DNA from 2 places in the Micromonospora sp. NPDC005367 genome. Region 1 is predicted to be linked to the other one. Evidence: riboswitches for the same ligand, from Rfam matches in the RefSeq annotation. Region 1 holds a riboswitch; the other holds the start of a gene.
The links. Region 1 has a riboswitch for glycine ahead of gcvP (aminomethyl-transferring glycine dehydrogenase). Riboswitches for the same ligand answer to the same signal wherever they lie in the genome.
Positions count from the first base shown of each region.

Region 2: another riboswitch for glycine. It lies ahead of ABZS42_RS03065 (amidohydrolase); the one in region 1 lies ahead of gcvP (aminomethyl-transferring glycine dehydrogenase).

Region 1 covers NZ_JBEXFP010000053.1:267-7,974, forward strand. Annotated here, with positions in the region: gene ABZS42_RS27000 (SDR family oxidoreductase) at 1-571, opposite strand, end outside; gene ABZS42_RS27005 (helix-turn-helix transcriptional regulator) at 658-1,503, shown strand; gene ABZS42_RS27010 (chorismate-binding protein) at 1,541-2,779, opposite strand; gene ABZS42_RS27015 (DUF5999 family protein) at 2,855-3,055, shown strand; gene gcvP (aminomethyl-transferring glycine dehydrogenase) at 3,151-5,973, opposite strand; glycine riboswitch at 6,047-6,144, opposite strand; gene ABZS42_RS27025 (NAD-dependent protein deacetylase) at 6,260-7,150, opposite strand; gene ABZS42_RS27030 (NAD(P)-binding oxidoreductase) at 7,231-7,708, shown strand, end outside.
Region 2 covers NZ_JBEXFP010000003.1:57,649-65,356, forward strand. Annotated here, with positions in the region: gene ABZS42_RS03050 (SDR family oxidoreductase) at 1-276, shown strand, start outside; gene ABZS42_RS03055 (SAM-dependent methyltransferase) at 532-1,350, shown strand; gene ABZS42_RS03060 (redoxin) at 1,425-2,306, opposite strand; gene ABZS42_RS03065 (amidohydrolase) at 2,779-4,527, opposite strand; glycine riboswitch at 4,696-4,793, opposite strand; gene ABZS42_RS03070 (hypothetical protein) at 5,131-5,580, opposite strand; gene ABZS42_RS03075 (helix-turn-helix domain-containing protein) at 5,697-6,317, opposite strand; gene ABZS42_RS03080 (hypothetical protein) at 6,421-6,849, opposite strand; gene ABZS42_RS03085 (low temperature requirement protein A) at 6,966-7,708, opposite strand, start outside.

The sequences.
Region 1 (7,708 bases):
TCACGCGGATCCCCTGCCGGCCCCAGGTCACGGCCGCGGTCTCGGTGATGCTGTTGAGTGCCCGCTTCATCGCGCCGTACGCGGGCAGGTCCGGGTTCGCGCGGCGACTGCCGATGCTCGAGGTGTTGACGATCGCCCCGCCACCGCCGCGGCGCATGAGCGCGGCCTCGAGCGTCATCGCGGTCCAGTGCGCCCGGAAGTTCACCGCGAACTGCTCCTCGATGTCCTCGTCGCTCGTCGTGTCGAGCGGGCCGGGCTGCTGGATCGCCGCGCCGTTGTTGAACGCGCCGTCGAGCCGTCCGTGCAGCGCCTCGACGTGGTCGACCGCCGCACGGATGCCGGCCCGGTCGGCGAGGTCCACCGCCACGGCGTCCGCGACGCCACCTTCGGCGTGGACCTCGGCGACGATCCGCTGGAGGGCGTCGACGCTGCGGGCGGCGAGCACCACCGCAGCGCCCTCGCGGGCGAAGAGCCGGGCGGCGGCCGCCCCGATGCCGCGGCTGGCGCCGGTGATGAACACGACCTTGCCGGCGAGCAGGCCGATAGGTGCGATGTCGCTGTCGTTCGTCATGACGACGATGTTCGGCCGATCGTCAGCCCGGATGCAGGCACAGGCGGTACCAGGATCCGTCGCCGCGCGGGGTGCAGACTTGCGGCATGGACAAGCAGGAGCTCGGGGCGTTCCTTCGCAGCCGTCGCGAGCGGCTCCGGCCGCAGGACGTCGGCCTGCCCTCGGGTCCGCGACGCCGGACACCGGGTCTTCGCCGTGAGGAAGTGGCGGTCCTCGCGCACATCTCCACGGAGTACTACGTTCGGCTCGAGCAGGGCAGGGCGCCGCGACCCTCGGGCGAGGTCCTCGCCGGGATCGCAGGCGCCTTGCGGCTCACCGACGCCGAGTCCGCTCACCTGCACGTGCTCGCGGGCACCGCGCCGAGCCGTACCGGACTGTACCGGCGCGACGTCCGTCCGAGCATCCTCGCGCTGCTCGATCGGCTGCCGCAGACGGCCGCTTTCGTGACGTCCGCCGCCTTCGACGTGCTCGCGTGGAACGACCTCGCGGCCGCGCTCATGGAGGACTTCGCCGAACTGGCCCCGCAGGACCGCAATCTCGCCCGCCGGGCGTTCCTCGGGTCGCCGGGTACGGACGTGCCCCTGTACGGAGTCTCGGACGCCGCCGAGTTCCGGCACCACGTCGTCATGAGGCTCCGATCCACCCTCGCCCGGTACCCGTCCGACCCCGCAGTGGCCGAACTCGTCGCCGAGCTGCGCGACGCCAGCCCCGAGTTCGCCCAGCTCTGGCAGCGGCGCGACGTGCAGACCACGCCGGTGCTCACGAAGACCTTCCGTCACCCGGTCGTCGGGGAGATCACCGTCAACTGCGACGCGCTCACGCTCCCCGACCGCGACCAGCACCTCGTGCTCTACAGCGCGCCGCCGGGATCCCGCGACGCCGAGGCCCTGGCCTTTCTGGGTGCGCTTCCGGTCGCGTACAGCTCGCTCTGACCCCAGCCGGACGCCCGGCGGTGGGGAAAGGCGTGGGTCAGCGGCCGGCGAGGGTGGCGCGCAGCGGGCGGCTCTTGGCGGCGGCCTCGGCGACCTCCGCCCGCGGGTCGCTGCCCCAGGTGATGCCGCCACCGGCCCACAGGTGCAGCCGTTCGCCGTCGGCGGCGGCGGTGCGGATGGTCAGGCCCAGGTCGACACGGCCGGGCGCGACCCAGCCGAGCGCGCCCATGCCGGCGCCACGTCCGACGGGTTCCACAGCGGCGATCTGTTCCAGCGCGGCACGTTTCGGCGCGCCGGTGACCGAGCCGCCGGGGCAGACCGCGCGCAGCAGGTCGGCCAGGCCCAGCCCGTCGGCGACCGCCGCGGAGATCGTCGACTCGGCCTGCCACAGGTCGCACCAGCGGCGTACCGCGAAAAGTTGGTCGACCCGCACGGTGCCGGTGCGGGCGACGCGGGCCAGGTCGTTGCGTTCCAGGTCGACGATCATCACGTGTTCGGCGCGTTCCTTCGCGCTGGCCCGCAGCTCCCGCGCGCCGGCCGTGGTGGCCGGGCGGGTGCCCTTGATGGGCCGGGTGACGAGCCGGCCGTCGGTGAGTTCGATCAGCGTCTCCGGGGAGGCGCAGCCGATCGCCCAGCCGGCGCCGGAGAGGGTGCCGCCGTAGCGGGCGCCCGGCAGGGCGCCGAGCCGCGCGAGGGCCGGCAGCGGATCACCGGTGTAGCCGGCGGCGGCGTGCCCGACGACGTTGACCTGGTAGACGTCGCCGCGGCCGATGGCCTCGCGGACCGCTTCGACGGCGGCGGCGTGCTGGGCGTCGGTCCAGCTCTCCCGCCAGTCGCCGAGCCGCCAGGGGCCGGCGCCGGACGGCGGTGGTGGCGCGTCGGCGTGGTCGTACACCACCACGGCGACCTCCGGCAGCGCCGGCGCCGGGTTCGGCGCGCCGGGTGGCGCGCCGATGAGCAGCGCGCCCGCGGCCGCCGAGACGTACAGGGCGGCGCCGCAGGGGCCGTCCGGGTCATGGCCGGACGCGGGGCGGGAAAGGTCGTCCAGTGGCAGGCCGTGGGCGGCGAGGAACTCCTGCACGCCGGCGGCCGGGTCGCCGCCGTCGCTCGGGCGCCACTCCCAGCGGGCGCGTTCCACCAGCGTCTGGCGGCATTCGGCCGGCGCCGCCGGAACATCGATCTCTGCCAACGGAACGGTATCCACGCCGTCTGGCCCATCCTTCGTCGTCCGTTCAGCGGAATTCCCGACTCGCCCGCGTGGACCTGCTCGATGCAGACCACTTTCGCTTGGTACTGTGCGTCACTGGTCATGTGAACCATGACACAGCGCCCCCACAGTCCGGAGAACCCGATGTGCCAGCACCAACCCACCTGCCCCTGTGCCGACGCCGTCGATCGGGAAGCCGCCCGGGTCGTCGCCTGCTTCCCTGAACAGGGTTGGAGTCTGCTCTGCAACGGCGTCATCATCTTCGAGGACACCGGTGAGCTGCTACCCGACGGCAGCTGCATCGCCCCGCACCGCGGCCCCGCCCGACACGCCCTCGTCGCCTGAGCGACCACACAGCGTCACGACAGGTCGTCGACCACACCAACAGCCTCGTCGACGACGCCCGGGGCGGCCACTACGACCACCCCGGCGCGCCCCGATCAGTCTTCGAACGCCTCCGGCGACGGGCACGAGCAGACCAGGTTCCGGTCGCCGTACGCGCCGTCGATCCGCCGCACCGGCGGCCAGTACTTACCGGCCCGGTCCACCCCGGCCGGGTACGCGCCCACCGACCGCGGGTACGGGTGCGGCCACTCGTCACCGGTGACCATCGCCGCGGTGTGCGGCGCGTTGGACAGCGGGTTGTCCCCCGCCGGCCACTCCCCGGCACCCACCTTGTCGATCTCCGCCCGGATGGCGATCATCGCGTCGCAGAACCGGTCCAGCTCACCCAGGTCCTCGCTCTCGGTGGGCTCCACCATGAGCGTTCCCGCCACCGGGAACGACATCGTCGGCGCGTGGAAGCCGTAGTCGATCAGCCGCTTCGCCACGTCGTCGACGCTCACCCCGGTCGCCTTCGTCAGCGGACGCAGATCGAGGATGCACTCGTGGGCCACCAGCCCCTTGTTGCCGGAGTACAGCACCGGGTAGTGGTTACGCAGCCGCGCCGCCACGTAGTTCGCGGCCAGCACCGCCACGCCGGTGGCCCGGGACAGCCCCGCCGCACCCATCATCCGCAGGTACGCCCACGGAATCGGCAGGATCCCCGCCGAACCGTACCGGGCCGCGGAGATCGCCGGCGTGCCGTCGGCCCGCTCACCGGCCGGATCCCCCGGCAGGTACGGCGCCAGGTGGGAACGCACCGCCACCGGACCGACCCCCGGCCCGCCACCGCCGTGCGGAATGCAGAACGTCTTGTGCAGGTTCAGGTGCGACACGTCCGCCCCGAACTTGCCCGGCTTCGCGAACCCGACCAGCGCGTTCAGGTTCGCCCCGTCGACGTACACCTGACCGCCCGCGTCGTGCACCTTCGCGCACAGCTGCGCGATGCCCGTCTCGTACACCCCGTGCGTCGACGGGTACGTCACCATGATCGCGGCGAGCGCGTCCCGATGCTTGTCGATCTTCGCGTCGAGGTCGACCAGGTCGACGTTGCCGTCGTCGTCACACGCCACCACGACCACCCGCATGCCGGCCATCACGGCGCTGGCGGCGTTGGTGCCGTGCGCCGACGACGGGATCAGGCACACGTCCCGGTGCCCCTCGCCGCGCCCCCGGTGGTACGCGCGGATCGCCAGCAACCCCGCCAGCTCGCCCTGCGAACCGGCGTTGGGCTGCACGCTCACCGCGTCGTAGCCGGTCACCTCGGCCAGCCACCCCTCCAGCTGGCCGATCATGTCCCGGTAGCCGGCGGTCTGCTCCGCCGGAGCGAACGGGTGGATGTGCGCGAACTCCGCCCAGCTGACCGGTTCCATCTCGGTGGTCGCGTTGAGCTTCATCGTGCACGAACCCAGCGGGATCATGCCCCGGTCGAGGGCGTAGTCGAAGTCGGCCAGCCGGCGCAGGTAGCGCAGCATCGCCGTCTCCGAGTGGTGGCTGTTGAACACCGGGTGGGTGAGGAACTCGGAGGTGCGGGCCAGCGCCACCGGAACGGCCACCTCGAACTCGCCCCGCGGGGCCGGCACCCCGAACGCGGCGTACACCGTGGCCAGGTGCTCGCCGGTGGTCGTCTCGTCGCAGGAGACACCGACCCGGTCGGCGTCGACCAGCCGCAGGTTCACCCCGCGCTCGGCCGCGGCGGCCACCACCTCGGCGGCCCGGCCCGGCACGACAGCCGTCACCGTGTCGAAGAACGGCACGTCGAGGACCTCGACCCCGCCACCGCGCAGCCCGCAGGCCAGCCGCACCGCCATCTCGTGCGTGCGTTCGGCGATCTTCCGCAGCCCGTCCGGGCCGTGGTAGACGGCGTACATGCCGGCCATCACGGCGAGCAGCACCTGCGCGGTGCAGATGTTGCTGGTCGCCTTCTCCCGCCGGATGTGCTGCTCACGGGTCTGCAACGCCAGCCGGTACGCCCGGTTGCCGTCCGCGTCCTTCGACACACCGACCAGCCGGCCCGGCAGCACCCGCTCCAGGCCCGACCGAACCGCCAGGTAGCCGGCGTGCGGCCCACCGAAGCCCATCGGCACACCGAAACGTTGGGTGGTGCCGGCGGCGATGTCCGCGCCGATCTCTCCCGGCGGACGTAGCAGGGTCAACGCGAGCAGGTCCGCGGCGACGGTGACCAGCGCCCCGGCGGCGTGCGCGGCCTCGACCAGACCGGCGTGGTCCCGGACCGCCCCGGACGCGCCCGGGTACTGCAGGTGCACGCCGAACAACTCGCCCGGCAGCTGCTCGGTGTCCAGGTCGAGCACCCGCACCTCGATGCCGAGCGGCTCCGCCCGGCTGGTGATCACCGCGATGGTCTGCGGCAGCGCGTCGGCGTCGACGACGTACACGTTGCTCTTGCTCTTCGACCCGCGGCGCGCCAACGTCATCGCCTCGGCCGCGGCGGTGCCCTCGTCCAGCATCGACGCGTTCGCGGTGGCCAGCCCGGTCAGGTCGGTGACCATGGTCTGGAAGTTCAGCAACGCCTCCAGCCGGCCCTGGCTGATCTCCGGCTGATACGGCGTGTACGCGGTGTACCAGGCCGGGTCCTCCAGCACGTTACGGCGGATCACACCCGGGGTGTGCGTGCCGTGGTAACCCAAACCGATCATGGACACGGCGACGGTGTTGCGGGCGGCGAGGGCACGCAGCTCGGCCAGCGCCTCCGCCTCGGTCGCCGGGTCCGGCAGGTCCAGGGTGCCGTGCCAGCGGATCACCTCGGGGATCGCCGCGTCCATCAGCTCGTCGATCGAGCTGTAGCCGACGGTCTCCAACATCTGGCGCTCGTCGTCAGGCCCGGGGCCGATGTGACGGGTGGCGAACTGCTCTGCGGTCATGGGCTTCGCTCCGGGGGGCGAGGTCGACAGGTCGGCCTCCCCCTCTGTCGCGCCCGAGCAGCGCTCCACAGTGCCTGCCCACGAGGTCCTTTTGCCTGAGAGGTTCCGGGGAGGATTTGCCCCTTCGGCGCCGCCCGGGTACAGCTGGGCGGTCTCTCCCCCGTGGGTGTTACCGGCATGGTCAACGCTACCAGCGCACGGATTTCCCCCAGGTTTCGTACCCCGGTTTCGTGATCTTGCCCGGCCGGTCCGGCCCGCCCAGCCCCGGCGCCGCGCGCGGCGCAGCTCAGCCGGCGGCCACCGGTGTGACGGCGGACACCCCCGTCGCCGCCCCCTGCGTCGCATCGGTGATCCGGTCGGCCAGCGCGGGCAGCACCCGACCCAACGGCGCGTCCACGGTCAACGCCGCGTACGCGTCACCGCGGGTGGCCCCCTGGTTGACGATCACCACGGGGATGCCGAGCTTCGCTGCCCGCAGCACGAACCGCCGCCCCGACATCACCGTCAGCGACGAACCGAGCACCAGCAGCAGCCGAGCCTGCTCCACCAACGCGAAGCAGCGCGCCACCCGCGCCGCCGGCACCGTCTCACCGAAGAACACCACGTCCGGTTTCAACGTCCCCGTGCCGCAGAGCGTGCAGTCCACCACGTGGAACCCGGCCACCTGCGCGTCGTCGAGTTCCACGTCACCGTCCGGGTTCACCGCGTCGGCCCGCGCGGCGAAATCCGGATTCGCCTCCCGCAGCCTCTGGTCCAACTCGTCCCGGGAGATCCGGTTGCCGCAGTCGAGGCAGACCACCACGTCGAGGCGCCCGTGCAGCTCCACCACACCCGAACTACCCGCCGCCGTGTGCAACCCGTCGACGTTCTGCGTGATCACCGCACCGACCAAGCCGGCGTGCTGCAGCCGGGCCACCGCCCGGTGCCCGTCGTTCGGCCACGCCCGGGCCATCAGCCGCCACCCGACGTGGCTGCGCGCCCAGTAGCGGCGCCGCGCCAGCCGATCCCCCGTGAACGTCTGATACGTCATCGGGGTGTGCCGGCGGGCCACCCCACTGGGCCCCCGGTAGTCCGGGATCCCCGACTCCGTCGACAGCCCCGCGCCGCTCAACACCACGACGCCACCGGCGCTCACCCGGTCGACCAGCGCGTCGATCATCTCCGTCACGATGTCCATGCTGCCTCAGCATCCATCACCACGCCCACCGCCGCCCGGACCTCGCCAACGATCCTGGACACCGCACTAGGTTGATGGGTATGCGCATCGTCATCGCCGGAGGACACGGAAAGATCGCCCGGCTGCTGGAGCGGGAACTCGCCGGACGTGGCGACCACGCCGTCGGCCTGATCCGCAACCCCGACCAGTCCGCCGCGCTCGCCGCAGCCGGCGCCCAGCCGGTCGTCTGCGACCTGGAACACGCGGAGCTCACCGAGGTCGCCGGACACCTCGCCGGCGCCGACGCGGTGGTGTTCGCCGCCGGCGCCGGACCGGGCAGCGGCGCCGCACGCAAGGACACCGTCGACCGGGCCGCCGCGGCCCTGCTCGCCGACGCCGCGCAGCGTGCCGGCGTACGCCGCTACCTGCTGGTCTCCTCCATGGGCGTGGAAGGTGAACCGCGGCCCGGCACCGACGAGGTGTTCGCCGCCTACCTGCGGGCCAAGAAAGCCGCCGAGGGCGACCTCATCGCCCGCGACCTGGACTGGACGGTGCTGCGCCCCGGGCGACTCGTCGACG
Region 2 (7,708 bases), on a different contig from region 1:
TCCACCATGGTCACGACCCACAACGCCGGCCTCAGCGGCCTGGTCAAGACGCTGGCCGTCGAGCTCGCTCCGCACCGGGTCAACGCGCTGCACTCCGGAATCGTCGGCGACAGTCCGAAGTGGCGTCACATGCCCGACCACCCGCACGTGGCCCGCACCCCGATCGGGCGGCTGGTGACGATGGCGGAGATCGTCGACGCGACCGACTTCCTCCTGCGCAACGGCGGCATCAACGCTCAGGAACTGACCGTCGAGGGCGGCGTCCTGGCCAACTGACCCCGACCGGCACGGCCGTGGGCCGGGCGGCCCGGCGAGAAGCATCGTGCGTACCCGGGAAACTAAACCGGGGCACGGGGTCGCCCGGCCCGGGCCGGGCAGCGGCCGCCGGGGCTGCGCCGAGGCCCACCCGACGGGTAGGGTCGCGGTGCCTCCTATGTGGACGCCGTCGGGGCGGCGGGTCGCGCACTACCCGGCGGGAGATCGCGGAGGCGAAGCCCGAGGAACCGTGCGCTACCTACGGAAGGGGCCGGCATGGTTGGTGCGACCGACGGCGGGACGAGGCCGGCGACCGCGGCCAGGATCTACGACTACTATCTCGGCGGCACACACAACTTCCCGGCGGACCGCGAAGCCGCCGAGGCGATGATGCGGGTGCTTCCGCTGGGGCCGCAGCTCGCCAGGACCAACCGGGCGTTCCTGGGGCGTGCCGTGCGCTACCTCGCCGAGTCCGGTGTGCGGCAGTTCCTCGACATCGGCTCCGGTATCCCCACCGTGGGCAACGTCCACGAGATCGTTCAGCAGGTCGCGCCGGATGCCCGGGTGGTCTATGTGGACATCGACCCGGTCGCGGTGGCGGAGAGCCTGGATCTTCTCAAGGACAATCAGCTCGCGACCGCCATCCGGGGCGACCTCCGCGAGCCGGCGGCCATCCTCACGCATCCGCAGGTCACGGAGCTGCTCGACTTCGATCAGCCGGTCGGCCTGCTGCTGGCGGCGGTCCTGCACTTCGTGCCCGACGACGACGTCGCGTACGGCGCGGTGGACCAGCTCCGCGCGGCGCTCGCGCCGGGAAGTCACCTCGTCGCGTCGCACGCCACCACCGACGACGTGCGACACGATCAGGACGAACTCGACGTCGCCCACGACATCTACCAACACCGGACCGAGACCCCGCTGGGCCTGCGCTCGCGGTCGCGGTTCGAGCGGTTCTTCACCGGCCTCGATCTCGTCGAGCCGGGCCTGGTGTGGCTGCCGCTGTGGCGGCCCGCCCCTGACGACCCGCAGTACTTCACCGATGACCCCCGGCGTAGTGCCGGTCTGGCGGCCGTCGGCCGGGTCCCCCGCCGGTAGTTCAGGTGTGGTGCGCGGCGGAGGCCACGAGCTCCGCCGCGACCACGTCGGCTCTCCGCCCGGCCGATCCTTCGTCAGGGGCCGAAGGTGAAGACGTACGCGCGGCAGCCGGGCTGATCGGCGGTGACCGTCAGCAGGTGATCGTCGCGTGACGCGCGGGCGACGAGCCGGACCATGCGCGGGCGGTCGACCCGGGCTGTCCCGTCCACGTCGACGTCGGCGCCGCGCCGGTCACTGATCGGTCGCCCGTCCAGCAGCACCCGCAGGATGGCCGGGCCGGCGGGCCCCGGCTCGACGACGAGGTTCACCTCGCCGGCGTTGAAGGGCAGGGCGATCTCGCCCGCGCCGCTGCCCAGTTCGACGTGGTCGCCACCGTCCCGCCAGTTTCCGGTCAGGTTGAAGGCGCCGGGCAGCCGCCGGTCCACGCCGAGGTACGTCTCCTCCGTCACGTCGGCGTACGAGGGCGGCGCGGTCGCCGCGAAGGTCGCCGCCTCGGCGGTCACCGACGGCAGCTCGACGTCGGGCTCCCGGTCCACGAGAAGCTGCCGGAGCACCGCCTCGGTACGGTCGTACTCGCCCTCGCCGATCCACCGGGCGGCGCGTTTCCCGTCCGCGTCGAAGAGATACCGTGCCGGCCAGGCGAGGTTGCCGAGGCCGTCCCAGACCCGAAAGTCGTTGTCGAGCGCGATCGGATAGGTGAGCCGGTGTTCCCGGATGCCCCGGTCGATGTTCTCGGCGTGCTTGCCGAATTCGAACTCCGGCGCGTGCAGGCCGATGACGGTCAGGCCCCGGTCGGCGTACTCCCGGTGCCAAGCCTTGACGTAGGGCGCGGTGCGGATCCAGTTGATGCAGGTGTACTCCCAGATGTCCATCAGGATCACCCGGCCGCGCAGCTCGTCGAGGGTCAGCGGCGGCGAGTTCACCCAACGCTGGACGTCGAGCGCGGGGATCCGCATGGTCACGGCGATCTCCTTCCACCGCCGCTGGCGGAGTCGGCGCACGGTGTCCGCCGGCACGCCCGCACTGCCCGGGCCAGGGCGGGGACACCTCCGCCCGCACGTGTGGTCGCTGACTCGGGCGAGCCGGATCGGCCGCGGAGGTGCCTGCCCGGCATCCTCGGGCGCCGCGTCACGGCATGGTCAGCCTAAATCGGGAGCGAGGGCGTACGCGCCGAAACGCTGCGTCCCGGCCGTCACCACCGACGATCCCGGCTCCGGTCCGCCGCGGCCGATCCGCGCCGGCATGAGGGTGCCGGCAGCTCGGCGGGCGGAGCCACGGCGTCGCCGTGATCATTTCGCTGCGTCCGACGGTGGGCCGGGACCGGTGTGGTGCCGGCGGGCCGCGACACCACACCGGGAGCCCGTGATCGAACGCTACGCGCGGCTGTTGCCGCAGTTCGCGGCCTCGCGCCGGGCGGCGCTGCCGGCGCTACTCGAGCGGGGGCAGGTTCGACGGCGGAAGGTCCGGCCCGAGATCGGGAGCGGACTCGGTCGAGACGATCCGCTTGGGCGGCCACGTGACGCCGCGCGGCGGCCAGGACTGCCGGGTCCGCTCCAGGAACCACTTCGGCGGCTCGTAGAGCGGCAACTGGTAGTTGTCCGGCAGCATGCTCTTCCATTTGATTTTGGAAGTGCGCCGGTCGAACTCCTCCTTCATCTCGGCCAGGATGGTCGGCTGGGTGAGCAGATCGACGGTGGTCGCCGCAAGGTACTTGGCGGCGGCCATCATCGCGACGTGCCCGGAGTTCGCGGCGGCGGTGGCGGTGTGGTGCCACGAGTGGTTCTTCGTGCCCCCGGGCTGGTGTGCGGTGCCCATCGAGATGGTGGGCACCTGCCAGCTGATGTCGGCGACATCGGTCGAGCCGCCCCCCATGAAGACCGGCGCCGGAGGTCGGAGCTCACTGATCGCGCTCGAGAATCCGGTCTCCGCCGAGCCGTTCGACCTCTGCAGCGCCTTACCGAAGCGCTGGTCGGCCTCGGAGAACGTCGGCGCGCCGATCTGCGTCATGTTGGCGTACATCAGCTCGGCGCCACGCTTGTTGCCGAGCTTGTTCCATACCCCGCCCATGATGCGGTGCTCCATCCGGGTGCCGGTGGCCAGTGCGGCCGCCTCGGCACACCTGACGATCTTGTCCATCAGGATCTTGGAGCGGGCCGGGCTACCCTCCCGCGCGTAGTACCAGATGCTGGACAGCGTCGGGAAGACGTTCGGCGCCTGCCCTGCCTGCCGGATGGCGTGGTGCATCCGAGCGGTGTGCGCCAGGTCGCTCTCGCGAAGGAACTCGGTCAACATCGCCATGGCCGTGACCGCGTCCTGCGTGGACCGGGTCTCCAGTGGGGAGCCGCCGTGCCCGTCCGTGCCGAGGAAGTGAAAGGCGACGCTGTACATCGCGTTGCCCGAACCCCAGCTCGTGCTGTTGCCGCTGGCCGGATGCCAGTCGACGAAGGCGTCGAGGCCACGGTAGACCCCCGCCTTCACCGCGACCGACTTACCGACCAGCTGCTCCTCCGCCGTGGAGCCGAAGAACTTGATGGTGCCGTCGATGTCGCGGGCCTTCATCGCCGCCGCCGTCGCCGCTGCGGCGCCCGCGGCCGCGGCACCCAGCGCGCAGTGTCCGCAGCCGTGCCCGAAGCCGTACGTCGGTGCGTACGGATCATGGTGGTAGACCAGCGGGTTGTGCTTCGGGTTCCCCTTCTCCTGCGACAGTCCGGGCAGCGCGTCGTACTCGCCGCTGAACCCGATCACCGGCTTGCCGGTGCCGTGACTGAACGTGGCGACGAACGCGGTGGGCATGCCGCCCGCACCCCACTCGATGGTGAAGCCGTTGGCGGCCAGGAACTGCGCCTCGGCCCACGACGAGTTCCACTCCGCCAGTGAGGGCTCCGCGTACTCCCAGATCCGATCGTTCAGGCCGGCGATGCGGTCCGCCTGGCGGTCGATCCAGGAGACGGCCGCGTCCTTCGCCCGCGAGTCGACGGCCAGGTTCGTCGGCGCCTCGTAGTTGACGAGATCGGACGGCATCGTGTTCGGGTCCAGCGCGAGGTCGGACGCGGCGGCCAGTGCCGGGTCCGACGTCAGCACCGGGGCGACCGCCAGCCCGGCGCCAGCCATGCCGAGCAGGCCCAGGAGGTCCCTACGGCTGTACCCGGACGAGTCGAGATGATCGGTTTCGCACATGTGCAACTCTCCTCGATTGAGAGCTGATCAACCGGCCACCGTTGACGGGTCATCGACAAGCCCAGGAACGACCAGCGATCCGGAGTCACCGGCTCGCGTGGGTAGGAAGGGCTGGGGGTACGGAGGCATGACGATGAGCCGGCTGACCATTGGACGCGGCGGGCGTCCTCCGTCCCCACTGTCTGTGTACCTGAGAGTGTCACCGGCTCTCGCCGGGTTCCTCCTTCGGTGAGCGGCACACGCCGCTGCTCTCCAGTGGCGCCTCGGAGCTGCAGTACTGGGGCCTGTGAGTTTCCGGGGAAGTTGCTCCTTCGGCGCCTCCCTTGGCCAGGGGGAGGACTCTCCTACAGCTCCTCGAACGGCATATTTGATCCAACGCATAAGGCGGCCGAATGTCAACCCTCGACCGCATGTCAGGCCGGGCTGGCAGTTCGCCCGATGTCGATGTTTATGTGACACCGAAACACGCTATGCGCCATCATAGGGATCGTCTCAGGACTATGCCTCGAGCGTCAGACCGCGCCGACCGGCGTCCGCGCGGGCCGCACCGCAGGGTGGCCGCGTCGAGAACAAGACGGAGCCGGACCAGCAGCGTCGACACCATCAACATCGAGGTCTATCATCATCTACCGACGCGGCAGCACCGCCGCGGCCATCGCGGCCAAGAATATGACGACCCGGGAGGTGACGAAACCCGGATCGCTCGGCTCGATGCCAGGACACCGGCCGCCCGAGGTCGCCGGTGACCAGATTGCCGACCTGCCGGTAACGCTCACAGAAATGTGCGCTCAGACGGTCGTACCGGTCGGTGCGAACCAATCCGAATTTCGGCGTGGAACAGCGTGACACGGCGAGAATACGACGAAGGCGAACCGGCTGGCGCCGGGCGGTTTCCGGGAAGCGGTCCGCGAAAGCGCGGTACACCGGGGTGCCGGCCAGGCCGTCGCGAATGGCGAACACCACCAGGTCGAACCGGTCGACCGCCCGCAACGCGTCGGCGAACGCCTCGGCGACGGTGGCGGGGGCGGTTGCGGAGGACCCCGCAGCCCCCACGCGCCCAACATGATCCGCCGGTGTCCGTGCGCGGCGGCCACCTGGTGTACGGCTGGTCGAGCAGCGCGCCCCGGTCGTCAGGGAACACCGGCACCCAGGGCGAGTAGAGGTGCGGATCAGTCCGGCGGCAGTAGCGCGGCGACGGCCTGGGCGGTGAGCCAGCGTGCGGCCCGCTCCAGCGACCAGCCGCGGTCCCGGACGAGGGTGGGCCAGGCCGCCTGCCCCAGGTAGAACCAGAGCAGGTCGAGCGCGCCGGCACGGTCCAGTCCGGGGCGCAGTGCGTCCAGCTCGACCAGCCGGTCGGCGACCACCCCGATGGCCTCCTGGTACGCGCGCAGGATCCGCTCGTACACCTCGGCGGCGGCCGGCTCCGACTGGCTCTGCGGGAACAGCCCGACGACGACGTCCCAGTGGCGTTCGTAGGTCCGCCGCACACCCTCGCCCAGCAGTGTGATGATCTCGGCGGCGTCCTCGCTCTCGGCGATGGCGGCCAGCGTCTCGCCGACCGCGGGATCGCGGGTGATCGGCTCGATCAGCGCTGCCAGGATGTCGGCCTTGCCGCCGGCGCTGGTGTAGACGGTGGGCACGGCCACCCGGGCGGCCTCGGCGATCTGCGGCACGGTGGTGCCCGCGTACCCCTTGCGCAGGAACAGCTCCCGCCCGGCGGCCAGGATCGAGGCCCGGGTCGCCGCCGCGGCGTCCGCGCGCCGCGGCGAATGATATCTGCTCGTTCCCACGGAACGAATGGTATCGGGGCGGGATCGAACGCTGTCGGCAACCCGAAACGGTGGCCGAGTCCACCGCCGCGACGATCCTCGTCGGATCAATTCCTGTTATTGGCTATATCATCCTATCGTCAATAAGTCCCGCTCGCCAGCCGGGCGGGTCGGGCGCGAGCCGGACGGCGAGCTGCCCGACGTTGTTGCCACCGACGGCCAGATCTCGGACGTGGGTACGACCGAGTACTCCTGCCAGCCCCTCCCCGCCGACGATGCCTCCCGGCTCGGGGCCGCCCGGCGGCGCGGTCATCACCTCGGCGATGACAGAACTCGGAATGACCTCGCCCGGGACGAGCTGTCGGCGGTAGGCCGCCCCCTGCATCACCGCCCGGGCTCCGGGGGCGACGGACACGAAGATGTTCCGCAGCAGCACCGCGTCGGCTGGGCGCGGCGGCACCGGCACGACCTCACTGCGAAAGTGCCGCATCGCCAGGGGACCGGACGGACGTTCGGCCATGACGATCTGGCGATGCGTATTCGGCGTCAACACGTGCACTCTCCTGAATTCGGCTCGGCGGCGGCCATTACTCCGGGGCCGACACGTGATGATCATATTCCCGGAAAATGCATTCCTCGCCATTAGCAGAATCACGTTCGGGCCGCCTGTCATGTTCTTTCGCCGAGTGCGCCCGGTGGCGGGACGGACGCGCGTCCGACCAGGTGCGCGGCGAACAGCGCCACCGTGAGGACCGCCAGCGCCCACATGATCGGGAGGAGAATCGTCACCGCGGCCAGCCCGGCGACGACCAGGTTGGCCGCCCGCCGACCGCCGATCGGACGATTCGCGCGTCGCCAGATGAGCTGGTCGGCGAGGAGGTAGACGACGACACCGCACGCCAGGCTGACCTGTCCGACCGCCACCACCACGTGCGGATCGTGCCCCGGCCTCGGCAGGGTCGTACGCAGTCCGAAGGCGACCAGCACCAGACCGATGACGAGGAACAGGTGCAGGTACGCGTAGGCGTCCCGGGCCAGGGCGCCACGTTCGCCGCTGCTGCGGAGCTGGGTGAAGCGCTGCCCGACGACGACGTCGCTGCCGATGTAGGTCCACCACAGCGCGGAGATCAGGGCGGCGCTGAGCGCGACGGCGGCGAAGGTGGACATCGAGACGGGTGGGTCGCCGGCGGCGATGCCGGTGGAGATGACCGCCTGGCCGAGCGCGATGAGAATGATCAGGTTGTAGCGACCCATCCATCGGTTGATGGATTGCAACCGCCAGTTGCGGGCCCGGATCAGGTAGCCGCCACCCACGTCGACGACGATGGCGAGGGTCCAGCACACCGCGACGAACATCGCGAGCGAATCGCCCGCGATCGCTGCGGTCAGCCCCGCGCAGAGCAGCAGGGCGA